DNA from 2 places in the Comamonas koreensis genome. Region 1 is predicted to be linked to the other one. Evidence: riboswitches for the same ligand, from Rfam matches in the RefSeq annotation. Region 1 holds a riboswitch; the other holds the start of a gene.
What was found. A riboswitch is a leader RNA that binds a small molecule or an ion and turns the genes downstream of it on or off. The one in region 1 is predicted to bind manganese.
Positions count from the first base shown of each region.

Region 1 (14,236 bases):
CCGATAAAATCAGCCTCCATGAGCACCCTACAGCCCAAGCGCCCCGTGGAAGCGGCGCAGATTCTGCGCCTGGCGGCGTCTACCTTTGCGATCGAGGCCGAGGCCATTGCGGCACTGACGCAGCGCCTGGACGACAACTTTGTCCAGGTCGTGCAGCGCATGCTGGACATTCCCGGGCGTGTGGTGGTCACTGGCATGGGCAAGAGCGGCCATGTGGGGCGCAAGATTGCGGCCACCCTGGCATCGACCGGCACGCCGGCATTCTTTGTGCACCCGGGCGAGGCCAGCCATGGCGATCTGGGCATGGTCACGGGCCAGGATCTGGTGCTGGCCATCTCCAACAGCGGCGAGAGTGGCGAGATTTCCGTGCTGCTGCCGGTGCTCAAGCGCCTGGGCGTGCCCGTGGTGGCGATGACGGGCAACCTGCAGTCCTCGATGGCGCGCCATGCCGACTGGGTGCTCAACACCCAGGTCGACAAGGAGGCCTGCCCGCTGAACCTGGCCCCCACGGCCAGCACCACCGCGCAAATGGCGATGGGCGATGCGCTGGCCGTGGCGCTGCTGGATGCGCGCGGCTTCAAGGCCGAGGATTTTGCCCGCTCCCACCCCGGTGGCGCGCTGGGCCGCCGCCTGCTCACCCATGTGTCTGATGTGATGCGCAGCGGCGATGCGCTGCCCACGGTGCTGCCCAGCGCCAGCTTCAGCGACCTGATGCGTGAGATGAGTGCCAAGGGCATGGGCGCGGCTGCCATCGTCGATGCGCATGGCCTGCTGCAGGGCGTGTTTACCGATGGCGATCTGCGCCGCCGTATTGAGGCTGGTGCCGACTTGCGCGGCCTGACCGCTGCCGAGGTGATGCATGCCACGCCGCGCCAGATCTCGGCCGACGCATTGGCGGCCGACGCCGCTGCGTTGATGGAGGCCCACCGCATCACCAGCGTGCTGGTGACCGATGCGGACCAGCGCCTGGTGGGCATCGTGCATGTGGGTGATCTGATGCGGGCCAAGGTGATCTGATGGCCAGCACATTAACCTTGCCCGCCATCACCCCCGCCCAGCAGTGGCCCGCTGAGCTGCTGCTGCGCGCCCAGGGTATCAAGATTGTGTTCTTCGATGTGGATGGCGTGCTCACCGACGGGGGCCTGTACATCAGCGAGCAGGGCGAGACGCTCAAGCGTTTCCACACGCTCGACGGCCATGGTCTCAAGATGCTGCGCGAGGCCGGCATTGTGCCGGCCGTCATCACCGGGCGCGATTCGGCACCGCTGCGCCACCGCCTGGCGGCGCTGGGCATCGAGCAGGTTCGCTACGGCACCGAGGACAAGCTGCCTGCCGCCCAGGCCATGCTCGAGGCGCTGGGCCTGGACTGGCACCAGGCCGCAGCCATTGGCGATGACTGGCCGGATCTGCCGGTGCTGCGCCGCTGCCAGCTGGCCTGCGCGCCCGCCAATGCCCACCCTGAAGTGCTGGGCGTGGCACACTGGGTAACCACCCGCCACGGCGGCGCAGGTGCTGCGCGCGAGCTGTGCGACGCGGTGCTGGCCGCCTGCGGTGCCTATGTCAACCTGCTCGATCGGTACGGACAATGAAATCTCGCCTGCGACGCCTCATGGACCTGTCGTCCATCTACCTGCCGGTGATCCTGATGGGCCTGCTGGCGCTGGGCACCTGGTGGCTGGTGCGCAATGCCCCCAAGCCCCAGAGCGTGCGCGAACAAGCGGTGGCCGGCCACGAAGTGGATTACTACATGAACGATTTTTCGGTGCGCAGCTTTGACGGCACCGGCGTGCTGACCAGCGAGATCCAGGGCAACAAGATGCGCCACTACATGGACACCGACACGCTGGAGATCGACACGGCCACGATGCGTTCCATCCGCCAGGATGGCTCGACGACAGTGGCCACCGCCAACCGCGCCTTGTCCAATGCCGATGGCTCCGAAGTGCAGCTGTTTGGCAATGCCAAGGTGGTGCGCAGCAGCAACAAGCCGGGCGCGCCGCAGATGGAGTTCCGGGGCGAGTTTCTGCACGCCTTTGTCAACGAAGAGCGGGTGAGCTCGAACAAGCCCGTCGAGATCATCCGGGGCCAGGACCGGTTCACGGCCGACTCGATGGTCTTCAACAACATCACCCAGGTCGCAGAGCTCAAGGGCCGGGTCAAGGGCGTGCTGCAACCCGCACGCTGAGCGCCGCATGTCCACCCCCCTGAGCGATGCACCGCTGGTGCTGATCACCGGCGCCTCCAGCGGCATCGGCCAGGCGCTGGCCTGGCGCTACTACCAGGCCGGCTACCGCCTCGCGCTGGTGGCCCGCCGTACCGCGCTGATTGCGGACTGGGCCCAGGCGCAGGCGATGGATGCCAGCCGCTACGCGGTCTATGGCGCCGACGTGGCTGACCAGGACCAGACCATTGCTGCCTGCACGCAATGCCTGCAGCAGCAGGGCCTGCCCGATGTGGTGGTGGCCAATGCCGGGGTGAGCTACGGCATCGACACGGCCGAGCGCGAGGACCTGGAGGTCATGGCCCAGACCTATGCGACCAATGTGATCGGCATGGCCGCGACCTTCCATGCCTTTGTGCGCCCCATGCAGGCGCGCGGCAGCGGCAAGCTGGTGGGCATTGCCAGCGTGGCCGGCATACGCGGCCTGCCCGGCCACGGCGCCTACTGCGCCAGCAAGGCCGCCGTCATCAGCTACTGCGAGAGCCTGCGGGTGGAGCTTAAGCGTAGCGGCGTGCAGGTGGTCACCATCTGCCCGGGCTTTGTGGCCACGCCGCTCACCCGCCACAACCGCTACGGCATGCCCTTCTTGATGCAGCCAGAGGCCTTTGCCGACAAGGCCTTTGCAGTGATTGCCAAGGCGCGCAGCTATGCCGTGATCCCCTGGCAGATGGGCTGGGTGGCGCGGCTGTTGCGCTGCCTGCCCAATGCCCTCTATGACCGCGCGCTGGCCAACCGCCCGCGCAAGCACCGCCACCGCGAGCGGGTGCAAGAGGCGCCACCGGGTCAAGACTGAAAGCAGGTCCTAAGCCAGGCATGAAAAAAGCCCCTGGCGGGGCTTTGTCGTTGCGGTGCGGCACAGCGCTGGGCGGTGCCTGCAGGCATCAATAATCGTCGTTGTTGTCGTAGCCTTGGTTGCCGCCGCGGTTGCGCGAACCATTGCCGTAGGGGCTGCGGAAGCCGCCATCGCGCTCACCGCCACGATCGCCACCACCAAAGCCGCGGTCATTGCCGCCACGGCCGCCATCGCGACCACCGCGGTCGCCATAGCCACCGCCGCCGCCACCACCGTAGCCGCCACGGTCTCCGCCGCCGCCGTATCCACCACCACCACCGCCGCCGTAGCCGCCGCCACCACCGCCGCCGTAGCCACCACCACCGCCGCCGCCAAAGCCGCCACGGTTACCGCCTCCGCCGCCAAAGCCACCACCACGGGGGCCGCCAAAACCACCACCGCCGCTGCGGGGAGGACGGGGCTCCATGGGACGTGCTTCGTTCACGACCAGATTGCGACCGCCCAGGGGCTGACCGTTCAGACCGTTGACCGCAGCTTGGGCTTCTTCATCGCTGCCCATTTCTACAAAACCAAAACCTTTGGAGCGACCGGTGTCGCGTTCCATCATCACCTTGGCGCTGGTTACGCTGCCAAACTGACCAAAGGCCTGTTCCAGATCGTTGTCGCGAACCTGGTATGGCAAATTACCGACGTAAAGCTTGTTGCCCATTTGAGGGACTCCTGATAACTCTTAAATAATGCGATCGCGCCCTGTAGAACACCGGTCATCTATCGCAGTAGCCCAATGGAGGAATGCTCCATCCTTTATTTTCTGGCATAAAAACCGGGAATGGGATAGTTGTGCCCCTCTGTTGTGGCGCAGAAGCTGCAACCAGATGCAAAAAAGGCCTCAAAGAGGCCTTTTTTCCGGGAAAACCCGTCATCTCACTGTCAAAACCTCTAAGAGGTTTTGGATGTGATGTGCTTAGTAGCTGCCGCCACCGTAGCCGCCACGGCCACCGCCGCCGAAGCCACCGCGATCGCCGCCGCCGAAGCCGCCACGGTCACCACCGCCGAAACCACGGCCACCACCACCACCGCCGCCGAAGCCGCCGCTGCGTGGAGGACGGGCTTCCATTGGACGTGCTTCGTTCACGACCAGGTTACGACCGCCAAAGCCTTGGCCGTTCACGCCTTCGATAGCAGCTTGTGCTTCAGCGTCCGAACCCATTTCCACAAAGCCGAAGCCCTTGGAACGGCCGGTGTCACGTTCCATCATGACCTTGGCGCTGGAGACGGTACCGAATTGGCTGAAAGTGCTTTCCAGATCGCTGTCACGGAAAGAGTAAGGCAGGTTGCCCACGTAAAGTTTGTTGCCCATTTGAGGACTCCGAAAAAAGTAAAAAAAGCGATGGAGCCTGATGCAATCAACAAACCTGTGACAACTTCCAAGACGGATCACCGCGCGCTCTAGTGTACCCGGGGGCACATTGAGCTTCACCATTATGGGTGAATCGCCTTACGCTGTGTTGACAGTTGCTGCAACCAGCCCTTGGTATTTTCCCTGGAGGGCGTGGGTGTTGCGGCGCAACATCGCTTTTGGGCGTATGATGCGCCAGTCTTTGGGGAGTAGCCTGCTGGGCGCGCAATGCGCCGCAGAGTGTGCGTCAACAAACTTGGGCCTTCGCGGCCTATGGCGTACACGGCATCTGGTGATGAGGATGCTGGGCGAGACCATTGACCACGTTGCGATCCCATGCCGGAGTCGCGATGCGGTCAATGCTGTCTTGCGATATCCGGCTGCAATAACGATCCCCACTCCATGGAAGCCTTTCTCCTCTCGACCGCCGTCGTCGCCCTTGCCGAAATGGGCGACAAGACGCAGTTGCTGTCCCTCGTCCTCGCTGCCAAATACCGCAAACCCTGGCCCATTGCGCTGGGCATCTTCGTCTCGACCCTGGTCAACCATGCGCTGGCCGGTGCCGTTGGCGCCTGGATCACCACGATGCTGGGCCCCGATGTGCTGCGCTGGATTCTGGGCGTGTCCTTTATCCTGATGGCCGGCTGGATGCTGATCCCCGACAAGATCGACGAGGACGAAGCGGGCAAGAGCAGCGGCCGCTGGGGTGTGTTCGGCACCACCGTGCTGCTGTTCTTCCTGGCCGAGATGGGCGACAAGACCCAGCTGGCCACCGTGGGCCTGGCCGCCAAGTACCCCGCTTCTTATTACTGGGTGGTCGCAGGCACCACGATCGGCATGATGCTGGCCAATGCGCCGGTGGTCTGGTTTGGCGACAAGATCACCAAGAGGCTGCCGATCCGCTGGATCCACCGCGTCTGCGCGGTGATCTTCCTGGTGCTGGGTGTGGCCGCGCTGTTCACGACGATGGACTGATAGCGCTGGCTGCGCTAGCAACACTAGCAACGCACCAACTCAAAGGGCTGGGATCTTGCGATCTCCAGCCCTTTTTCCATGGGGCGGCGCCCCGAGCCTCAGCGTTAGTCCAAGGTCATCAGGCTGGCATTGCCGCCAGCCGCAGCCGTGTTGATGCTGATGGCATGCTCGGCCAGCAGGCGGAACAGCGGCACGCTGCCGTCGGCAGCCTGGGCGGTGATCGGCACGATGGCGCCGGCGCGGCCCGCCAAGGTGCTGGCCGTGGGCAGCCAGCCGCTGGCGGCATCAACGATCAGCGCATCAAAGGCCTCGGACTGCACAAAGGCCTGCTCGCTGTGCGCAGACAGCTGCACCGAGGCACGCACCGAGGCGGGCAGCTTGGCCAGCAGGCTGGCTTGGCTGCTGCCCGCGGGCCACACGGCGGTGGAGCCCGCGGCGAGCACGGCGGCGAGCTGGGCCAGCAGCAGGCTGCTGGTGCTGGCCACGCAGGCCACGCGCTCGCGGCCACTCAGCACATACAGATTGCGCTCACCGGTAGGGCCGGGCAGCTCGGCCGCAAAGCCGTTGCCGGTATGGGCGGCATAGCGCTGGCACAGCGCTGCCAGATCGCCCTGGCCTTGCTGGCTGGCCCAGCTTTGCAGCGCCTCCAGCCCAGCGGCGGGGGCGGCATCGGCCTGTTCCAGGCCATGGGCATTACCGCGCTGGCCGGTGCTGGCGGCCGGGGCCTCGCTACCGGCCATGCGCGGTAGGTGGGCGAGCGCATCCACGGTGGCCGTGGCCGGCATGCGGCTGAGCAGGCGCAGCATGTACAGCGGGCCGCCGGCCTTGGGGCCCGTGCCCGACAGGCCTTCGCCGCCAAAGGGCTGCACACCGACGACGGCGCCGACGATATTGCGGTTCACATAGATATTGCCGGCATGCGCAGCGTTGACCACCTGGGCAATGGTCTCGTCAATGCGGGTGTGCAGGCCCAGGGTGAGCGCATAGCCGGTGGCATTGATGTCGGCCAGCAGCTGGGGCAGGTTCTCGCGGCGGTAGCGCAGCACATGCAGCACCGGGCCGAAGACTTCGCGCTTGAGCTCGGAGAGCTGGCCGATGGCGATCACCGTGGGCGGCACAAAGGTGCCTTGCGCGCTGGCGCCACTGTTTTGCCAGACCTGGTGGCCAGCGGCCTGCATGCGGGCAATGTGCTGGTCGATGACGCCCTTGGCCTCGGCGTCGATGACGGGGCCGACATCGGTCTTGAGCTGGCAGGGGTTGCCCAGCTGGAGCTCCTGCATCGCGCCGCGCAGCATGTGCAGCAGGCGGTCGGCCGCTTCTTCCTGTACGCACAGCACGCGCAGCGCCGAGCAGCGCTGGCCGGCCGAGTCAAAGGCCGAGGACAGCACATCGACCACGACCTGCTCGGCCAGCGCGGACGAGTCCACGATCATCGCGTTCTGGCCGCCGGTCTCGGCCACCAGGGTGACGGGCTGGCCTTGGGCGTCGAGGCGCTGGGCCAGCGTCTTTTGCAGAATGCGCGCCACTTCGGTCGAGCCGGTGAACATGACGGCCTGCACGCGGTGGTCGCCCACCAGGCGGGCGCCCACGGTCTCGCCGGTGCCCGGCAGCAGCTGCAGCACATCGCGCGGCACGCCGGCCTGCCACATCGCCTGCACGGCGGCAGCCGCGATCAGCGGGGTCTGCTCGGCCGGCTTGGCCAGCACGGTGTTGCCGGCAGCCAGCGCGGCGGCAATCTGGCCGCTGAAGATGGCCAGCGGGAAGTTCCAGGGGCTGATGCAGACCACCGGGCCCAGCGCCTGGTAATCCGCCTGGCCCCAGCTGCGCACCTGGGCGGCGTAAAAGCGCAGAAAGTCCACGGCCTCACGCACTTCGGCAATCGCGTTGGAGCAGGTCTTGCCGGCCTCGCGCACCAGCACGCCCATCAAGGTGGGCATATGCGCTTCGAGCAGGTCACCGGCCTGGGCCAGGCAGTCGGCGCGCTGGGCGGGCGGGGTGGCCTTCCAGCGGGCAGCGGCGGCCTGGGCGGCGGCCAGCGCAAATTCCACCTGCTCGGTCGACGCCTGCGTGACGCTGCCGACCTGGTCGCCGTGGTCAGCCGGGTTCAGCACCGGCTCGCTGGCCTGGGTGGATGCGGGCGCGCCATCGGCCAGCATCGGCTGGGCATGCCAGGCCATCTGGGCGCTGGCCTGCAGCTCGTTCTGCAGCGCGCGCAGGCGGTCGTCGTTGGACAGGTCGAGCCCTGCCGAATTGCTGCGGCTTGCGCCATACAGCGCGCGCGGCTGGGCAATGTGCGGGTTGGGCAGGCCCAGCTGGCCTTCGCTCTGCGCCCACTGCTGGGCGGTGGTCACGGGGTTTTCCACCAGCTTGGCCAGGGGGATGTCCTGGTCGGCGATGCGGTTCACAAAGCTGGTGTTGGCGCCGTTCTCCAGCAGGCGGCGCACCAGGTAGGCCAGCAGGGTTTCATGCGTGCCCACGGGTGCATAGATGCGGCAGGGGCGGCCCAGGTTCTCGCTGGCGTTGCGGCCCACGACCTGCTCGTACAGCGGCTCGCCCATGCCGTGCAGGCACTGGAACTCGTACTGCCCGGGCTGGTAGCGGGCCGGGTCGGCCAGGTGGTAGATGGTGGCCAAGGTGTGGGCGTTGTGCGTGGCGAACTGGGGGTAGACCGCATCGGGTGCGGCCAGCAGCTGGCGCGCGCAGGCCAGGTAGGACACATCGGTATAGGCCTTGCGGGTGTAGACCGGGTAGCCTTCCAGGCCGTCGATCTGGGCGCGCTTGATCTCGCTGTCCCAGTAGGCGCCCTTGACCAGGCGCACCATCAGCCGGTGCTGGCTGCGGCGGGCCAGGTCGATGATGAAGTCCAGCACATAGGGGCAGCGCTTTTGGTAGGCCTGCACGACAAAGCCGATGCCGGCAAAGCCGGCCAGCTCGGGCGCAAAGCAGAGCTTTTCCAGCAGGTCCAGCGACAGCTCCAGGCGGTCGGCTTCTTCGGCATCGATATTGAGGCCGATGTTGTAGCCCTTGGCCAGCACGGCCAGCTGCAGCACCACCGGGTAGAGCTCGGTCATCACGCGGTCGTACTGGGCGCGGCTGTAGCGCGGGTGCAGCGCCGACAGCTTGATCGAGATGCCCGGGCCTTCGTAGACGCCCCGGCCATGGCTGGCCTTGCCGATCGCATGGATGGCGTTTTCATAGTCGCGCAGGTAGCGCTTGGCGTCATCGCTGGTCATCGCCGCTTCGCCCAGCATGTCGTAGGAGTAGCGGAAGCCCTTGGCCTCCAGGCGCTCGGCGTTCTTCAGCGCCTCGCCAATCGTCTCGCCGGTGACGAACTGCTCGCCCATCATGCGCATGGCCATGTCCACGCCCTTGCGGATCAGCGGCTCGCCGCCCCGGCCAATGAGGCGGGTGAGCGATTGGCCCAGCGAGCCTTCGCTGTGCGTGGCGACCAGCTTGCCGGTCAGCACCAGGCCCCAGGCGGCGGCGTTGACGAACATCGACGGGCTCTTGCCCACATGGGCCTTCCACTGGCCGTGGGCGATCTTGTCGCGGATCAGCACATCGCGGGTGGCCGTGTCCGGGATGCGCAGCAGCGCCTCGGCCAGGCACATCAGCGCAATGCCTTCTTGCGACGACAGCGCAAACTCCTGCAGCAGGCCTTGCACCAGGCCGGAGCGGCCGCTGTCGGCCTTGCGCTCGCGCAGGCTGCGGGCCAGCTGCAGCGCCAGCGCGTCGCCCGCCTGGGCGATGGCGGCGGGCGGTGTGGCCTGGGGCAGCAGCGCTTGCAGGGCCTCGGGCTCGGGCTTGCGGTAGGCGGCGGTGATGGCCGCGCGCAGCGCCGAGGCGGGCTGCAGTGCCGACACCAGCTCATTAAAAACAGGAGCGCTTGCGCCAGATGGGCTGCTGTCTGCGGCCGAAAGGGACGAGGTGGTGGTGGGCTGGTTGTCAACAACGGCGTTGGCAGTCATGGCGGGCTCGGTTAGCAAGTAGATAGTGAATGCCGCCAGTGTGATCGTTTATGGTTTGAATTTCTCTCCATAATGTGGCCCATTCTTAGTGAAAAATTCAGCCCATGACCGCCATCATCGACCCACCGGAGGACCTGGACCGCATCGATCTGCGTATTCTGGCTGTGCTGCAGCGCGACGGCCGCATCTCCAACCTGAAGCTGGCCGAGGCGGTGTCGCTGTCGGCCACGGCGGTGCTGGCCCGCGTGCAGCGCCTGACCAAGGAAGGCTATATCACCGGCTACGAGGCGCGCTTGAACCCGCAAAAGCTGGGCGCGGCGATGCTGGTCTTCATCGAGGTGCTGCTCGACCGCACGACCCCCAATGTGTTTGACGAGTTCAAGGCGGCGGTGCAGGTGCGGCCCGAGATCATGGAGTGCCATATGGTGGCTGGCGGCTTTGACTACCTGGTCAAGATCCGCGTGGCCGACATGAACCACTACCGCCACTTTGCCGGCGAGGTTTTGTGGCAGCTGCCCGGCGTGCGCGAGACCCGCACCTACGCGGTGATGGAAGAGGTCAAAAGCTCCAACCGGCTCTACCTGGGCGGCAGTTGATGCAGCCCATGCGCGGCCGATTTGCAGTACACTGAGATTTCACGGCGCCGATTTGCTTCAGCTTGCGGGCGCTTTATAAATCCAGCTAAAGACTCGGTAGGCGACTGCATTCCATCGACCCGGCCTCGTTTTTAGCGTTGCCGGGTTTTTTATGTCATTCGTTGCGACACCCCAATCAATGCATTTCCCGGAGGCGCTCCCGCTCCAAAGTGGCGCCTCCATCCGCGACTACCACCTGGCCTACGAGACCTACGGCCAGCTCAATGCCGACCGCTCCAACGCCATCCTGGTGTGCCATGCGCTCAACGCCTCGCACCATGTGGCCGGCTACTACGAGGGCCAGCCCAAGAGCGAGGGCTGGTGGGACAACATGATCGGCCCGGGCAAGCCGGTCGATACCAACCAGTTCTTTGTCATCGGCGTCAACAACCTGGGCTCCTGCTTTGGCTCCACTGGGCCCATGCACCGCAATCCGGATGCAGACAAGGACATGGACCAGGTCTATGGCGCCGATTTCCCGGTGGTGACGGTGGAGGACTGGGTCAATGCCCAGGCGCTGCTTCTCGACCGCCTGGGCATAACGCAACTGGCCGCCGTGCTGGGCGGCAGCCTGGGCGGCATGCAGGCACTGTCCTGGACCTTGCAGTACCCCGACCGCATGCGCCATGCGGTGGTGGTGGCCAGCGCGCCCTGTCTGTCGGCCGAGAACATTGCGTTCAACGAGGTGGCCCGCCGCGCCATCGTGACCGACCCGGACTTCCACGGCGGCCACTTCTACCGCCACGGCGTGATCCCCAAGCGCGGCCTGCGCATTGCCCGCATGATCGGCCACATCACCTACCTGAGTGACGATGTGATGAACCAGAAGTTCGGCCGCCAGCTGCGCGAAGGCATGGATCTCAAATACAGCACCCAGGATGTGGAGTTCCAGATCGAGAGCTATCTGCGCTACCAGGGCGACAAGTTCAGCGACTACTTCGACGCCAATACCTATTTGCTGATCACCCGTGCGCTCGACTACTTTGACCCGGCCAAGCCTTTTGGCGGCGACCTGACCCAGGCGCTGGCCGGCGCCAAGGCCCGCTTCATGCTGGTGAGCTTCAGCACCGATTGGCGCTTTTCGCCGGCGCGCAGCCGCGAGATCGTCAAGGCCTTGCTCGACAACCGCCGCACCGTCAGCTACGCCGAGATTGACGCGCCCCATGGGCATGACGCCTTTTTGCTGGATGACGCGCGCTACATGGGCGTGATGCGCTCCTATTTCGAGAACATGGCCCGCGAACTGAGCGCCGGCCAGCCCAGCGCCCAGGAGGCCGCATGACCGAAGCTTCTTCCACCTTTCAAGCCATTGCCAACCTAGTGCCGCTGGGCGCACGCGTGCTGGACCTGGGCTGCGGCGATGGCAGCTTGCTGGCCTACCTGCAGCGCGAGCGCCAGTGCAGCGGCTATGGCATCGAGTTTGACGACGCCAATGTGCTCGCCTGCGTGCGCCGGGGCGTGAATGTGCTGCAGCTGAACCTGGAAGACGGCCTGGCTATCTTCGAGGACAACAGCTTTGATATGGTGCTGCAAATCGACACCTTGCAGCATCTGCGCAATGCAGAGGTGATGCTGCGCGAGACCGCGCGCATCGGCAAGCAGGGCGTCGTCGCCTTTCCCAACTTTGCGCACTGGCCCAATCGCTTGTCCATCCTGCAAGGCCGCATGCCGGTGACCAAGCGCCTGCCTTACCAGTGGTACGACACGCCCAATATCCGCGTGGGCACCTTCAAGGATTTCGAGGTGCTGGCGCTCAAGAACAAGCTGCGTATTCTTGATAGCTTTGGCCTGCAAAATGGTGAGGTGCGGCGCTGGCTGCCCAATGCCCGCGCGGGCACGGCGGTGTTCCACTTCGAGCACGCCTGAGCTGCACTGCGGGCCTTGCCCGGCCGGGCCCTGCGCTGGATGACGGCAGCAGGGCTTTGCCCGAGGCGATAGCCGAGCGGCGCTGGCGCTGGTACGCTTATGCCTGCGGCTGCCCTTGTCGTGGCAGCACCTCCAGGAGATTCACCCATGAACGCCCGCCTAGACGCCGCCCATCTGCAAGCCGATGCGGCCTTGAGCCACATCAGCCAGCAGTGGGACCGCGATATCCTTCGCCAGCTGACCGACTACATCGCCATCCCCGCCAAGTCGCCGGGCTTTGATGGCAACTGGGAGCAGCATGGTTTCATCGACACGGTGGTGCGCAATGCCGCCACCTGGATCGAGGCGCAGAAGGTCGAGGGGCTGACGCTGGAAGTGGTGCGCGTGCCGGGCCGCACGCCGGTGCTGTTCTTTGAAGTGCCTGCCACCCAGGCCCAGAGCACGCAGACCGTGCTGATGTATGGCCACCTGGACAAGCAGCCCGAGTTCTCCGGCTGGCGCAATGACCTGGGCCCCTGGACCCCCAAATACGAAGACGGCAAGCTCTATGGCCGGGGCGGCGCCGATGACGGCTATGCCACCTACGCCAGCGTGGCCGCCATCCAGGAGCTCAAGCGCCAGAATGTGCCGCACCCGCGCATTGTCGGCCTGATCGAGACCTGCGAGGAAAGTGGCTCGGGCGACCTGCCGGTCTATATCGACATGCTCAAGCCCCGCCTGGGCGATGTGGGCCTGGTCATCTGCCTCGATAGCGGCGCGGGCAACTACGACCAGCTGTGGCTGACCACCAGCCTGCGCGGCATGGTGGCGGGCACCTTGAAGGTGGAGATCCTCACCGAAGGCGTGCACTCGGGCGATGCCTCGGGCGTTGTGCCCTCGTCTTTCCGCATCATGCGCCAGGTGCTCGACCGCCTCGAAGACAGCAAGACCGGCCGCCTGCTGCCCGAGAGCTTTCACTGCGCGGTACCGGCTGAGCGCCTGGCCCAGGCGCAGGCCACGGCCGGCATTCTGGGTGACGAGCTGTACAAGCGTTTCCCCTGGGCGCATTTTGACTGCAATGGCTCGAGCCTGTTTGCGCTGCCCACCACCACCGACCCCACGCAGGCGCTGCTCAAGCGCACCTGGGAGCCGACCTTGTCCGTTACCGGCGCCGAAGGGCTGCCTGCGCTGCAGGATGCCGGCAATGTGCTGCGCCCCTATACCGCGTTCAAGCTGAGCCTGCGCCTGCCCCCGCTGGTCGATGCCACGCAGTGCATGCAAGAGCTCAAGACCTTGCTCGAAGACAATGCACCCTACCAAGCCAAGGTCACCTGGGAAGGGGCCAGCGGTGCCAATGGCTGGAATGCGCCCAACACCAGCGACTGGTTCCTGAACGCGCTCAACCAATCGAGCCGCGCGCACTTTGGCGCCGACTGCGGCTTTATCGGTCAGGGCGGCTCGATCCCGCTGATGGGTATGCTCAGCGCCGGCTTCCCCAAGGCGCAGATGATGGTCTGCGGCGTGCTGGGCCCCAAGAGCAATGCACACGGGCCCAATGAGTTCCTGCATGTGCCTTATGCCAAGAAGCTGACCGCCGCCGTGGCCCAGGTGATTGCCTGCATGCCCACCACGGCTGCCAGCGCATAAATACAGCCAGCCCCCGGGCAGCCGCCGCGTGCCGATGTGCATGGGGCGGCTGCCTTTTGTTTTTGACCATAAAGACTACGCGCCCGCCATGACCGAGCCCACCGCCCCCACGCCCACGATCTTGTTTGACGGCACCGAACCCCTGGGTGCCAGCGCCGACCTGCAGGACAACGGCAAGCCCTTTTTCTTTCAGCTGCCCAACGGCCAGAAGGCCTTTGTGATCCGCTGGCAGGGCCAGCTGCACGGCTGGATCAACGAGTGCCAGCACGCCAGCGTGCCCATGGACTTTGATGGCGACATTCTGGAGAGCGGCCGCCAGTTCATCCTCTGCCCCTACCACGGCGCCATCTACCAGCCCGATACCGGCAAATGCGTGGGCGGCCCCTGCCGGGGCGCCAGCCTGGATGCGGTGGCGGTCGAAGAGCGCGATGGCGCGGTGTGGCTCAAGCACGGTTGAACCTCTGCCCGGCTCGCCAAGCCCCAGTGCGCTCCCACGGCATCCTTTTGGCGCGATACTGGCGCCCTTCAAAATAAGCGGCCACTCCTGTCAGGCCGCTTGCGCAGCGCCCCGCCATGAAATCCCCGATCCGAATTGTTGATGTTGACCGCCTGGAGACCTGGACCAAGTACAAGGCCGGTCTCTGCGACAGCTGCGCGGCCAACTGCTGCACGATGCCGCTGGAGGTGCAACTGCCCGATCTGGTGCGCCTGGGCCTGGTGGACGCCTTTGAAGTGGACAACATCGCGCACAAG
Region 1 is NZ_CP043575.1:835,626-849,861, forward strand. It holds gene F0Q04_RS03815 (KpsF/GutQ family sugar-phosphate isomerase) at 19-1,017, shown strand; gene F0Q04_RS03820 (KdsC family phosphatase) at 1,017-1,589, shown strand; gene lptC (LPS export ABC transporter periplasmic protein LptC) at 1,586-2,185, shown strand; gene F0Q04_RS03830 (SDR family oxidoreductase) at 2,193-3,014, shown strand; gene F0Q04_RS03835 (RNA recognition motif domain-containing protein) at 3,103-3,723, opposite strand; gene F0Q04_RS24145 (RNA recognition motif domain-containing protein) at 3,979-4,374, opposite strand; yybP-ykoY riboswitch at 4,606-4,719, shown strand; gene F0Q04_RS03845 (TMEM165/GDT1 family protein) at 4,816-5,388, shown strand; gene putA (trifunctional transcriptional regulator/proline dehydrogenase/L-glutamate gamma-semialdehyde dehydrogenase) at 5,493-9,356, opposite strand; gene F0Q04_RS03855 (Lrp/AsnC ligand binding domain-containing protein) at 9,461-9,952, shown strand; gene metX (homoserine O-succinyltransferase MetX) at 10,104-11,273, shown strand; gene metW (methionine biosynthesis protein MetW) at 11,270-11,857, shown strand; gene F0Q04_RS03870 (M20 family metallopeptidase) at 12,005-13,483, shown strand; gene F0Q04_RS03875 (Rieske (2Fe-2S) protein) at 13,572-13,940, shown strand; gene F0Q04_RS03880 (YkgJ family cysteine cluster protein) at 14,057-14,236, shown strand, end outside.

Region 2 (14,236 bases), 1.5 Mb from region 1:
TGGGCCTGTCCAGGCAGCAGCTGCTGCGCCTGGGCATCATCCTCTATGGCCTGCGCCTGACCTTCCAGGACATCTCTGCCGTGGGCGCCAGCGGCGTGCTGATCGATGCGCTGATGCTCGGCAGCACCTTTGTGCTGGCGCAGTGGCTGGGCCAGCGCTGGCTGGGGCTGGATGCCCGCACCAGCATGCTGGTGGGCGCGGGCAGCGCCATCTGCGGCGCAGCGGCCGTGCTGGCCACCGCCCCGGTGGCCAAGGCGCGCGCCGATGATGTGGCGGTCGCCATCGCCACCGTGGTGGTCTTTGGCACCGTGGGCACCTTTTTGTACCCGGTGCTCTACCAGTGGCTCGCGCCCAGCCTGCAGATGAGCGAGGCCGGCTATGGCCTCTGGGTGGGCTCGACCGTGCATGAGGTGGCGCAGGTGGTCGCTGCTGGCGGCGCCATCAGCAGCAGCGCGGCCGACACCGCCGTGGTCGCGAAGATGGTACGGGTGATGATGCTTGCCCCGTTTCTGATTGCACTGTCGCTGTGGCTGGCCAAACGTCCAGGTCCGGACGCATCCGCCAACCAGCCCGCAGACAACCGCCCTGTGCAGGCCCGCCAGATCACGATTCCCTGGTTTGCCTTGGGCTTTGTGGCCGTGGCAGGCATCCATTCGCTGGGCGTCATCCCTGCGCAGGCGCTCGCCATCGGTGTGCAGTGGGACAACGCCTTGCTGACGATGGCGATGGCCGGCCTGGGGCTCACCACCCATGTGCGCGCCGTGCGGGCTGCGGGCATCAAGCCCTTGCTGCTGGCCCTGGTGCTGTTTGTCTGGCTGGTGCTGGGCGGGCTGGCGGTCAATACCTGGCTCTGAGGGGGCTCGGGGCTCTGCGGCCTCATAAGCTCATACCCAAAAAATCGTTGGCCCGGCGCGCAAAACTGCTACAACAACCAACGATTCATTCCGCCAAGCACACAAGGATTCCAACACCATGCGCATCGAGACATTGGCCGTTCACGCAGGCTATTCGCCCGACCCCACTACCAAGGCTGCGGCCGTGCCCATCTACCAAACGGTGGCCTACGCCTTTGACAGCGCGCAGCACGGCGCCGACCTGTTTGACCTGAAGGTGCCGGGCAATATCTACACCCGCATCATGAACCCGACCACCGATGTGCTGGAAAAGCGCGTGACCGCGCTCGAAGGCGGCATTGCCGCGCTGGCGCTGGCCTCGGGCATGGCAGCGATCACCGCAGCTATCCAAACGCTGGCCGAAGCGGGCGACAACATCGTCTCGGCCAGCACCTTGTATGGCGGCACCTACAACCTGTTTGCCCATACCTTTCCGCAGCAGGGCATTGAGGTGCGCTTTGCCGATCCACGCGACCCGGCCAGCTTTGGCGCCTTGATCGACAACAAGACCAAGGCCGTGTTCATCGAGTCCATCGGCAACCCCTTGGGCAATGTGACCGATATCCGCGCGCTCGCCGATGTGGCCCACCGCCATGGTGTGCCGCTGATCGTGGACAACACCGTGCCCTCGCCCTATCTGCTGCGCCCCATCGAGCATGGCGCCGACATCGTCGTCCATTCGCTCACCAAGTACCTGGGCGGCCATGGCACCAGCGTGGGCGGCGCCATCGTCGATAGCGGCAAGTTCCCCTGGGCCGAGCACAAGGCGCGCTTCAAGCGCCTCAATGAACCCGATGTGAGCTACCACGGCGTGGTCTACACCGAAGCGCTGGGCCCTGCGGCCTACATCGGCCGCGCGCGCGTCGTGCCGCTGCGCAATATGGGCGCAGCCATTTCGCCGCAGAACGCCTTCCAGATCCTGCAAGGCATCGAGACCCTGGCGCTGCGCATGGACCGCATCTGCGAGAACACGCAAAAGATTGCCGAGACGCTGCAAAAGCACCCCAAGGTGGCCTGGGTGCGCTATGCGGGCCTACCGGACCACCCGGACCATGCCACCTTGCAAAAGCAGTCGGGCGGCCGCGCCTCGGGCATTCTGTCCTTCAGCCTCAATGCCGCAGACGGCGAAGGGCGCGCCGCCGGTGCCCGCTTTCTGGATGCGCTGCAGCTGTTCACCCGCCTGGTCAATATTGGCGATGCCAAATCGCTGGCGACGCACCCGGCTTCGACCACGCACCGCCAGTTGGACAGCGCAGAGCTGGAGAAAGCCGGCGTGAGCGAAGGCATGGTGCGCCTGTCGGTCGGCATCGAGCATGTCGATGACCTGCTGGCCGATCTGGAGCAGGCGCTGGCCAAGGTCTGAGGGGCCGTCGCACGCAAAAAAAGAGCCGCTTTCAACAAGCGGCTCAAACACAGTGCTCTGTGGCTCCTGGATCACCAGGAGCGGGCATGAGGACCTGTTTAGAAGCGGTAGCCCACACCCACACCCAGCAACCAAGGATCCACCTTAAAAGTGCCCACCTTGGTGCCGGCCGAGCGCACATCGGTCTTGATGTAGACCTTCTTCACGTCGACGTTGATCGACCAGTGCTTGTCCAGCATGTAGTCAAAGCCGATCTGCAGCGCCGGGCCAAAGCTGTTCTTCTTGATCGATGGATCGAGCGCGGCCTCAACAGCCGGTGCAAAGTTCACGTTCGAGAAGCGCGTGTAGTTCACACCAGCGCCTAGGTAGGGCTTGAAGGCGCCCATATTGGTGAAGTGGTACTGCGCGAGCAGGCTGGGCGGCAGGTGCTTGAGCGTGCCGATCTTGGCGCCGTCCGAGCGCAGGTCATGCTTTTGCGGGTAGGTCAGCACCAGCTCTGCCGCGATATTGGGCGTGAAAAAGTAGCTCACATCCACTTCGGGAATCGTCTTGTCATTGATCGACAGGCCCAGGCCGGTGGAGTCCTTGTTGGCGCTGTCCAGATGCACGGCGCGCACACGCACTTGCCAGGGGCTTTGCGCCTCTTGCGCCATCGCCGCGCCCGACGCCATTGCATATACAGCTGCCGCTGCCAACATCATTTTTTTCATCGTCATTGCCCTCGCTGCGATCTTGCTCGCATGGATTGAAAAGTTGCGGAACCGGCCCTTGTCTGCCGTCCATGTTCAGCATCTTCTGCTCATGCGGGCCAGGCTGCCCTGACCCAGATCAACCCGACAAAACAAGCGATGAAAAAAGGCGGCCCGCTGTTGCGATGCCGCCTTCTGCTTCTTGCAGCGCCGCGCCCGAGGGACGCGGCCAGCAGCCATCCGTGGTTGCTGTCGATCAGTGGCCGCGCATCTTGTGCCAGGCCTCTACCGCCAGCACCACCAGGCCACCAATGACCGCACCGACGGCCACGTGCACCAGCGTTGGGGCCAGCATGGCCACCACACCGCCCATCGGGGCTACGGTGCTCTCCAACCAATGCTCGATCGGGCCCATGCCATGCACCAGCAAGCTGCCGCCCACCATGAACATCGCAGCCGTTCCCACAATCGACAGGCCACGCATCAGCCAGGGCGTAAACGCAATCAGGCCCCGGCCCAGGGCCTGGGCTGCGGCACTGGTCTTGCGCATCAGCCACATGCCCACATCGTCCATGCGCACAATACCGGCCACCAGGCCATAGACAAACACGGTGATCGCCAGTGCCACGGCCACCAGCACCGCAAACTGCTCCCACAGCGGCTTGCTGGCCACGGTGCCCAGCGCGATGGCGATGATTTCTGCAGACAGAATGAAATCGGTACGCACCGCACCCGCCACCTTGGCTCTTTCATAGGCCACCGGGTCCATGTTTTTCTCGCTGGCAGCCTTCACGGATGATGGCGCCACGCCCATCTGCGCCGCCTGCTCGGACTCCTTGACGGCATCATGGGGCGCCTGTTTGCCGGGCTTGTGAAACAGGCTCAGCACCTTCTCCACCCCTTCAAAACACAGAAAAGCGCCGCCAAGCATCAACAGCGGCGTGATCAACCAAGGCGCAAAAGCACTGATCAAAAGCGCTGCCGGCACCAAGATGACTTTGTTTTTGAGCGACCCCTTGGCCACCGCCCAGACCACCGGCAACTCCCGGTTGGCCTTGACCCCAGTCACCTGCTCGGCGTTCAGCGCCAGGTCGTCGCCCAGCACCCCCGCGGTCTTCTGCACCGCCACCTTGGTCTGCGTGGCCACATCGTCCAGGATGGCCGTGCTCTTGCCCGCAGCCGTCTTGGTCATCAGCGCCACATCGTCAAGCAAGGTCGCAATATCATCGAGCAACATCAACAAACCAGCACCAGCCATTACGCACTCCCAATCCAAATTCGGTGGCAAATCATAGCGATTTCGCGGTGCAATGCTGTGTCAGACCCTATAAAACGGTGATTTCTACGTTTTGTTGGAGCTTGTTCACAAAACTTTATGCAGGCCTTGTCAACAACTTCAGCGCGCGGCCCGTTGTACACCCATCTACACCAGAAAGGTGAAAGGACTGAAATGACTGAAGTGTTTGCTATTTGGCCTGAAGACGAACGTGACCGTAAGCGTGCTCCTGCCCGCTTCTGATACCAGCGCAGCCTGCAAGCGGTTGAGCCAGAACTAAAAACCCGGCACCCGCAGCAATTGCAAGCCCACTGATCTCTCTCACTTAAGCCCTGCTCTGCGGGGCTTTGTTTTGCCTGTAGCAACGCTCCTACAGCGCAAAACGCAGCCAAGCCCTCTGCCACGCCAGCGGAGGGCTTTGATTTTATACGGCCACCATGTGCTCGTACAGAATCAGCGAGCCAATGGCAATCAGCACGACACCACCCACCGCTTCTGCCCAGCGGCCCGTGATATTGCCCAGAATGCGGCCGACCATCACGCCCAGGGTCACCATCGCAAAGGTGGCAAAACCAATGCTGAGCGCAACGACGGTGATGTTCACATCCAGAAAGGCCAGGCCCACGCCTACCGCCATCGCGTCAATACTGGTGGCAAAGCCCGTGGCGACCAGCAGCCAGAAGCCATGGCGCGCGGGCCGGCTCATCTCGGGCTCATCGGCACTTTGGAAGGCACCCAGCACCATGCGGCCGCCCAGCACCAAGAGCAGCACAAAGGCAATCCAGTGGTCCCAGGCCTTCACATAATCGGCCGCGGCATAGCCCAGCGCCCAGCCCACCAGCGGCGTGATGGCTTCGATGACACCAAAGATCAGGCCGGTGCGCAGCGCCTCGGACCAACGGGGTTTGACTAGGGCAGAGCCTTTGCCAATCGCGGCAGCAAAGGCATCAGTGGACATGGCAAGCGCCAACAGGGAAATGGAAGCAGCGTTCATCGGAGGTTCTTCTAGGACAGTCGGGCATGAGCACAACGGCACGCCATCACTGCCCGACCGAGGTCGTGCTGGCATGCCGATGGTCTCGCCAACCGAAGAACGGATGTCTGCGCCACAGCATGCGAAATGCCGAGTATGTTGACGCAGACGCTTCCAGCGCGGAAGCAGGCTACTCCCCAAGGGAAGCCGCAGTCTAAACGCTGCGCAGCGCTTCGGAGCACATGGCCCCAACCGCGCCAAGTTCTTTAGGAATGGATCGTATTTCCGTCTTGCTGTTGCGGCCTGGTGCCCAGCTAGAACGCCAACCGCTACAAGCCGAAACATGAGCAAGCTCATGTATTGCAGCTCTCCCTTGGCACCCTCTGACAGAGGCAGCCAAGGCGTCTCCCAAGTAACAGCGTGGCACTTCACCCAGGGTTGCCCCTAGTTCATTTTCAGGTGTTTTGTATACACTTAATGTATGCATATGTGCACACAACGCATAGCCATTGAGGCCTGTCTTGTGCTGCACATGCCATGCATGGACCCGCGCACATGACGAGACAAACCCGGCCGCCAGGCCGCAAATAAGGCGCAGCTGGATGCGCCCGATCCAAGGATGTCAATGACCGATCTTGCAGCAGACCAGAACGCAGGCTTTGCCTTCAACCCCGCACAGCAGCGCCCCGCAGCGGCCGGTGCATTGCCCGCCGGCGTATGCCCATCGCTCTACAACAAAGACCTCGCGCCCACCAAGAAAGACAGCCGCTCCTGGGGTGCCTACAGCCTGTTCACGCTCTGGGCCAATGATGTGCACAGCCTGGGCAACTACGCCTTTGCCATCGGCCTGTTTGCGCTGGGCCTGGGTGGCTGGCAGACTCTGACGGCGCTGATGATGGGCGCTGCCATGCTGTTTGTGCTGCTGACCTTGTCGGGCTTCATGGGCCCCAAGACGGGTGTGCCTTTTCCGGTGATGAGCCGCATCAGCTTTGGCACCCGGGGCGCGCAGATCCCGGCCTTGATCCGGGGCGGTGTCGCGATCGCCTGGTTCGGCATCCAGACCTACCTGGCCTCCAAGGTGCTCGATGTACTGTTGATCACCCTCTTCCCCAGCCTGCAGGTGCTGCTGGCGCACCAGGTGCTGGGCCTGCCGGTGCTCGGCTGGATCAGCTTTAGCCTGCTGTGGGTGGTGCAGACGATGATTGCCTGCTGGGGCATGGAGAGCATCCGCAAGTACGAGGCCTTTGCCGGCCCGGTGATTCTGGTGACCTTTATCGCGCTGGCCGGCTGGGTGCTGTACAGCTCGGGCGGCAAGATCCAGTGGACGGCGCCCAAGCCCAGCACCGGTGCGGCGATGTGGGTGCAGATCATGGGCGCAGCCTCGCTGTGGGTCGCCATCTATGGCACCTTTGTGCTCAATTTCTGTGACTTCACCCGGGGCGCCACCTCACGCAGCGCCGTGGTCAAGGGTAACTTCTGGGGCATCCCCATCAACATGCTGATCTTCGGCCTGATCGTCGTCGTGCTGACCGGCGGCCAGTTGGCGATTGACGGCACGCTGATCCTGAGCCCCACCGACATCGTCGAGAAGATCCCCAACAAGCCCTTGCTGGTGCTCGCCAGCCTGTCGCTGCTGATCCTGACCATCGCCGTCAACCTGATGGCCAACTTTGTCGCACCCGCTCTGGCCCTGGCCAACCTGCTGCCGCGCCAGCTCAACTTCCGCCGCGCGGCCCTCGTCAGCGCCATCCTCGGCTTTGTGATCCTGCCCTGGAACCTCTACGACTCACCGCTGGTGATCCTGTATTTCCTGGGCGGTCTGGGCTCGTTCCTCGGCCCACTGTTTGGCATCGTGATGGCCGACTACTGGCTGATCCGCAAGCAGCGCGTGCATGTGCCGGCGCTCTACAGCGATGACCGCAACGGCCCTTACCATTACGAAAACGGCGTCAACCGCCGCGCCATCCAGGCCCTGGTGCCCTCGGCGCTGATTGCGCTGCTGTTCGCCTTTTTGCCGGCGCTCGAGTCGGTGTCGCATTTCTCCTGGTTTATTGCGGCCGGGCTCGGCGGCCTGTTTTACTGGCTGCTGACCCCCAAGGGCCAGCACTATGAAGACCAGGACGGCGAGGCCATTGCCGTGAACCATGCCCAACATTGAGACGGAGTTTTTTGCATGCGCATTCTGATCGTGAACGTCAACACCACCGAGAGCATGACCGAGGCCATCGGCGCCCAGGCGCGCCGGGCGGCCGCACCGGGCACCGAGATCGTCGCCCTCACCCCGCGCTTTGGCGCAGAATCGGTGGAAGGCAATTTTGAGAGCTACCTCTGCGCCGTTGGCGTGATGGATGCGGTGATGCGCTATGACCAGCCCTTTGATGCCGTCATCCAGGCCGGCTACGGCGAGCATGGCCGCGAAGGCCTGCAAGAGCTGCTGGAAGTGCCCGTCGTCGACATCACCGAGGCGGCGGCATCGACTGCCATGTTCCTGGGCCACAAATACGCCGTGGTCACTACGCTGGACCGCGCTGTGCCCTTGATCGAAGACCGGCTCAAGCTGGCCGGGCTGGATGCGCGCTGCGCCTCGGTGCGCGCCAGCGGCATGGCCGTGCTGGAGCTCGAGAGCCAGCCCGAGCGCGCGGTCGACGCTATCGTGCAGCAGGCGGCCAAGGCCGTTGAAGAAGACCATGCCGAGGTCATCTGCCTGGGCTGCGGCGGCATGGCCGAGCTCGAAGACAAGGTGCGCAGCCGCACCGGCGTGCCCGTGGTCGATGGCGTGGCCGCAGCGGTGACGATCGCCGAATCGCTGGTGCGCCTGGGCCTCAAGACCTCCAAGGTGCGCACCTATGCGCCGCCGCGCGCCAAGCGCATCACCGGCTTTCCGCTGCCCGATTCGCTGGGCCGCTAACCGGACTTCTACCCCACTCTGCTTACTCCAACCGCCCTGCACCGCAGGGCTTTTTTCTGGCTGGATGGCTGCCTGGCAGCCTCATTGGCTGGTCTTGAAGCCCTGGGTTGCCGCCCAGGCCGCGACATCATCGCGGCGGATCGCAGCGGCCATCAGCTGCGGGAAGGCATCCGGGGTGCAGGCAAAGGACGGCACCCCCAAGGCGGCGAGCTTGGCGGCCAGCGCCGCATCGTAGGCGGGCGCGCCCTCGTCGCTCAGCGCCAGCAAGGTGATGAACTGCACGCCCGACTCCACCAGCTCATTGGCGCGGCGCAGCAGGCCGGATTCCACCCCCCCCTCGTACAGGTCCGAGATCAGCACCAGGATGGTGTTGCGCGGCTCGCTGATCAGGCTTTGGCAGTAGCCCACCGCACCATTGATATCGGTGCCGCCGCCCAGCTGCACGCCAAACAGCACATCGACCGGGTCGTCGAGCTTGTCGGTCAGGTCCACCACGGCCGTGTCAAACACCACCAGCTTGGTGGCGACGGCAGGCAGGCTGGCCATCACCGCACCAAAGATGCTGGAGTAGACGACCGAGTTGGCCATGGAGCCGCTTTGGTCGATGCACAGAATCACCTCGCGCTGCGGGCGGCGCGCCTTGCGGCCGTAGCCGATCAAGGTCTCGGGAACGATGGTTTGGTACTCGGGCTGCCAGTGGCGCAGGTTGGCGCGTATCGTGCGGTTCCAGTCGATCTCGGCATGGCGCGGGCGGCGGTTGCGCTGGCTGCGGTCCAGCGCGCCGGCCACGGCACTGCGCATCGGCTCTTCGAGCTTTTTCATCAGCTCGTCCACCACCTTGCGCACCACCAGGCGCGCGGTGGCCTTGGTGTTTTGCGGGATGACCGAGCCGAGCGAAATCAGGTTGGCCACCAGGTGCACATCGGGCTGCACGTTCTCCAGCATCTCGGGCTGCAGCAGCAACTCGCGCAGCTGCAGGCGCTCCATCGCGTCGCGCTGCATCACCTGCACCACCTGGCTGGGGAAGTACTTGCGGATATCACCAAGCCAGCGCGACACCGAGGGCGACGAATTGCCCCGGCCGCCCTTGCGCGAACCGAGCTGGCTGTCGCCTTCGTAGAGCGCGGCCAGCGCCTGGTCCATCTCCTGCAGGCGTCCTCCCACGGTACCGCAGCTGGCATCGGCCGGGCTGCCCAGCACCATGCGCCAGCGCTGCAAGCGGGTGGTGGGCTGCAGCGCCTCTGCCTCATCTGGCGGCAGGGTTTGTGCATCGTCTTGCGCCAGGCCTGGCGCGGGATGGGCGGCATGGGTCATCGTCATCACTCCAGGGCTTGGTTAGCAGGCGTGGCGGCAGGCGGAATCTGCGCCAGCAACTCGGGCGGCAGCTCCAGCCCCAGCAGGGTGTTGAGCAGCGGCAGCGCCAGCACAGCGCGCGCCTCGTCCCAGGGGGCATCCTCATCGCCCGCCGCCAAGGCGGCAGCAGGCACGGCAGCACCAGCCACCGGCGCGCGCCGGGCCTTGTCGCCCAGGCTCTGGCGCTCATGCTTGCTGAAGTTGGCAAAACTGCGCCGCACCAGCGGCAAGATCTGCGCAAACTGCACCTCACCTAACCCCGCCAGCCAGGCATCGACGGCACCCCAGATGGCCTCGTCGTGCAGCAGCACCAGCGCCTGCTGGTTCAAAAAGCCATCCAGCCAGGCAGCAACATCGAGCGGCGCAGCACCCAAGGACAGGTTGCGGTTGAACTGCAGCACCACCTCGGCGCTGTCCAGCAGATGCTCATCGAGCAACAATCGGCAGGCCATGCCGCGCAGCAAGGCCGCAGCGGCGTCGCCCATCGCCAGGCTGCGCAGCGCAGCGCGCCAGGCGTCGACTGCGGCCTGGGCTTGCGCATCATTGCCGCGCAGGCGCAGCGCCTCATGCGCGGCCAGCACCTTGCCCTTCATCGCAGCGGCGGCCTCTTCGTCCATCGCCATGCATGCCACTGGCAAGCCAATGGCGGCGCGCAGCACCAGCGAATCGATAACGGTGGCCAGCAAGGCGGTATCGGTCTGGCGCACGCTGCCATAGCGGTACACATTGGCCAGCGGCGGCAGCGCCTGCAGCAGCTGGGCCACATCGCCGGTGGTGGCCGCGCGCTCGGCCAGGGTGGCAATCAGCGACTCGACCAGCTGCGGCAAGTTCGCCAGCAGCGCGTCGTCAATCGCCTGCGCAATCTCGGGCAAGGGCGTATCGGGCGAGAGGCTGGCGCGCAGCCGCGCGGTGGCGGCCTGCGCCACGGTGGCGCCATGCACGCTGGCCTCGATGATGCGCACGGCCAGCTCCGGCTCCCACTGCATCTGCCAGCTCTCGCGGAAGGTGCCGCGGTTGCGCTGCGCATCGGCCGCGCGCGTGCCCCAGCCAATGCCCAACAAGCGCAGGCGGTGCAGAAAATGGCTGCGCGCCAGGTCGGTCTCCTTGCGCAGATCCAAGGCCAGCAGCTTGCTCGCCGCTTCGGGCTTCATGCGCAGCGATTTTTGCTGCTGCTCAATATCGCGCTGCAGCGGCACCTGCGGCACATCGGCGGGCACGCTGCCCAGCACATGGCCGATGGTGAGCTCGTCATCGATCAGGGTCAGCGGCGCGGTCTCGCCCATGCAGACCACGGTGACGATGGCCTCGTTGATCTCCTGCAGCCCCGGTATCGGCTGGCCACGCATGGCAGCCAGTCCTTCGGCCAAACGCGTGGCTTCGATGATGTGGGCGCTGGAGCAGTCCAGGTCCTTGTCGCGCAGCAGGCGTGCCACGCGGGTGAGCCAGCCTGCGGTGCGCAAGGTGGCGGCATCGCGGGCGCTGCGTGCAGGCATCGAATGGCCTTGCGCCGCCTGCTGTGCCCAGGCCGCATCCGCCCGGTAGCACTGCCACAGATGCGCGTACCAGCCCGGTGACGTGACGCCCGCTCCATAGCCGCTGCGGCTGGCCAGGTTGCAGTAGGTCCAGGGCGCCCAGGTCGCCAGCACCTTGGCCTTGGGCAAGCCCTTGAGCACGGCGCTGTCGGCCTTGGCGGTGGTGCTTTGCTGCAGTGCCGGCACATGCCATGCGCCGCAGACCACCGCAATGCGCTGGTAGCCGGCTTTCACCGCCTCACGGATGCACTGGCGCATATGCGCCTCCCGCTGGGCCTCGCGCAGCGCGTAGTGCGGGCCACGCCAGGCCTCGCCGTCGTCGCCCAGCTCGCTGCGCACCGCCGTCATCGCCTCGTTGATACTGGTGAACAGCGCTTCGTTGTCGCCGCGCTCTTCCACCAGGCGGTTCCACCAGCTCTCGCCATCCTCAAAGCCGGCCGCATGGGCCAGCCAGTCGAGCGGGTCGCGCACCGGCGCTTGCTGACTGGCGGTGGTATCTGTTGCATCGCTGTCCACATCCGTCACCGGGGCCGTGTCGGCACTGGCCTCAGCGGCATTGCCTGGCGCCTCGTCCACTGCTTGCACCGGATCGTCCTCGCCCTCTTCCCCATCCACATCCTGCGCGGGCTCCGGCTTTTTCAACGCCTGGCGCTGCGCCCAGTCCTGGGCCATCGCATGGGTTTGGGGCAGGTCAATAAAGCGCGTGGTCACCCCTTGCTCGCTCGCCCATTGCAGCGCCTGCCACTCGGGCGAGAACTCGGCAAAGGGGTAAAACGCGGCCTGGCTGGGCTCGTCTTGCATGTACACCAGCATGGCGACAGGCGGGCGTAGCTCGGCACTGCGCAGCATCGGCAGCAGCGCCTCGCCCTCGGGCGGGCCTTCCACCAGCAGGCAGTCGGGCTGCAGTTGCGCCAGCGCATGCACCAGGCTGTGCGCACAGCCTGGGCCGTGGTGGCGAATGCCAAAGAAATGGACGTTGTCAGCAGAAGTGGCCATGGGCTCGGTCAGCGTTGTCGGGGCAGAAGAAAAACGGCGCCAGCGGCTTAGATTTGCTCGCGGCAGGCGCGGTACAGGTCTTTCCACTCGGAACGTTCTTTGACGACGGTCTCCAGGTATTCCTTCCAGACCACGCTGTCCTGCACCGGGTCCTTGATGACGGCGCCCAAGAGGCCCGAGGCGACATCGTGCGCACGCAGCACGCCATCGCCGAAATGGCCGGCCAGCGCCATGCCGCTGTTGATCACCGAGATCGCTTCGGCGGTCGACAAGGTGGAACTGGGCGACTTGATGCGCACGGTCTTGCCGTCTTCGGTCTGGCCATTGCGCAGCTCGCGGAAGATCTGCACCACGCGGCGCACCTCTTCGAGCGCGGGGGCTTCAGCGGGCAGCTGCAGCGCGCGGCTTTGCTCGCCCACGCGCTTGGTGACGATCTTCACTTCCTCATCCTGCGAGGCAGGCACGGGCAGCACGACCGTGTTGAAGCGGCGCTTCAAGGCGCTGGAGAGCTCGTTGACGCCCTTGTCGCGGTTGTTAGCCGTGGCGATCACCGAGAAGCCGGCGACGGCCTGGAACTCGGTCGAGAGCTCGGGCACCGGCAAGGTCTTTTCGGACAGCACGGTGATCAAGGTGTCCTGCACATCGGCGGGGATGCGGGTCAGCTCTTCGATGCGGGCGATCTTGCCCAGCTTCATCGCATGCACCAGCGGGCTGGGGACCAGCGCCTTTTCCGAGGGGCCATGGGCCAGCAGCTGCGCATAGTTCCAGCCGTAGCGCAGTTGCTCTTCGCTGGTGCCGGCCGTGCCCTGGATCAGCATGGTCGAGTCGCCACTCACGGCCGCTGCCAGGTGCTCGGACACCCAGGACTTGGCCGTGCCGGGCACGCCGTACAGCAGCAGTGCGCGGTCGGTGGCGAGCGTCGATACCGCGATCTCCATCAGGCGTGGGCTGCCGATGTACTTGGCGCTCACTTCAAAACCATTGCTCAGCGTGCCGCCCATCAGGTACTGCAGCACGGCCCAGGGCGAGAGCTTCCAGTTGGGCGGACGCGGGCGGTCATCGGCCTTTTGCAGGGCATCTAGTTCTTCGGCAAATTGCTGCTCGGCATGCTGGCGTAGTACTTGGCTCATGGTGTGCTTCCGGTAGAGATCAATAGGTTCGGGGTGGGCGCCATCAGGCGGGCTGGGCCGCTTGCAGCGCCAGGCGCAGATCGACAATGCGGTTGAGTTCGGCGAGCACCTGCTCGTCGTCCCAGGGGCGCAGACGCGAGCGCTCCAGGCGCGCATGCTGCTCCTGCTTGAGCTTGGCAACTTCGGCCTCGGTAGCACCTTCGGGCACCACCAACGCGGTGTCGTCTTCGGCGGGCACAGGCTCGGCGGGCACTGCCGCGCGTGGCGCGCGCCACAGCTGGGCAAAGCGCTCCAGATCAACCACCTGCAGACGGCGGGCGCAGGCCAGAATGGCATGGTCGGCCTGCCAGCTGTGCCAGTTGCCCGCAGGCTGGCGCGCCTGCAAGGTGCTGAGCAAGGCCTCCAGCAACCAGCTTGACATCGCAGGCGAGAGCAACTCTGCGCGCCCCATGCCTTCGTCGATGCGGTGGATGGCCTCGATAAAGGCGCTCTTACCCAGCTTGGCTTGCAGCTGCGCCAGCCACTGGGTTTCGCGCTCTGCGGCGCTGAGCTCGGCCATCAGCAGCGGCAGCACATCGCTGCTGCGCGAGTCGCTCTCCATGCTCTGGATCAGCGGCAGCCAGCGCACATCGCGCTGGGCACGCAGCGCCGCGATCCAGCCCTGGCGCAGTGCGCCCTTCCAGTCGCTGCGCCGGCTCCATTCCCAGAGCTGCTCGGGCGTCTTGCCCAGATGCTGCTGCCAGAAATCGAGGGGCGTGAGCTCCACCAGCTGCTGCAGCCACCAGGCGCGATGGCCTTTGATATAGGCGGGCGGCTGCAGGGTGATGCCGTCGCGCTCCCAGTCCTTGTGGCCCTCCTGGGGTGGCTCGATCTGCCACTCGCCATTGGCATCCTGGCTCAGCATGGCCTGGAGCGCCGCGCCCATGCGCTGGCTGTGCGGGCTGTTGGGCAGGCGTGCCAGCAGGCTGGCGGCCGATTCACGCACGTCCTTGCTGCGGTCACCCAGCAGCTTTTCCAGCAAGGCCTCGTCATCGGCCGACAGGCCGCGCGCCAGGCTCTGCACCATGGGTGCGCGCTCGCGGGCGCTCAGCTCCTTGAGGCTGGCCTCCAGCCGCGCGCGTGC
Region 2 is NZ_CP043575.1:2,299,389-2,313,624, reverse strand. It holds gene F0Q04_RS10330 (YeiH family protein) at 1-854, shown strand, start outside; gene F0Q04_RS10325 (O-acetylhomoserine aminocarboxypropyltransferase/cysteine synthase family protein) at 973-2,256, shown strand; gene F0Q04_RS10320 (OmpW/AlkL family protein) at 2,355-2,966, opposite strand; gene F0Q04_RS10315 (DUF808 domain-containing protein) at 3,202-4,203, opposite strand; gene mntP (manganese efflux pump MntP) at 4,646-5,215, opposite strand; yybP-ykoY riboswitch at 5,236-5,398, opposite strand; gene F0Q04_RS10305 (NCS1 family nucleobase:cation symporter-1) at 5,820-7,352, shown strand; gene F0Q04_RS10300 (aspartate/glutamate racemase family protein) at 7,368-8,102, shown strand; gene F0Q04_RS10295 (VWA domain-containing protein) at 8,184-9,305, opposite strand; gene F0Q04_RS10290 (DUF5682 family protein) at 9,422-11,983, opposite strand; gene F0Q04_RS10285 (ATP-binding protein) at 12,031-13,113, opposite strand; gene F0Q04_RS10280 (DUF5691 domain-containing protein) at 13,157-14,236, opposite strand, start outside.
Region 2: it holds a riboswitch for manganese, as region 1 does, so the genes downstream of both, mntP (manganese efflux pump MntP) here and F0Q04_RS03845 (TMEM165/GDT1 family protein) in region 1, are expected to answer to the same signal.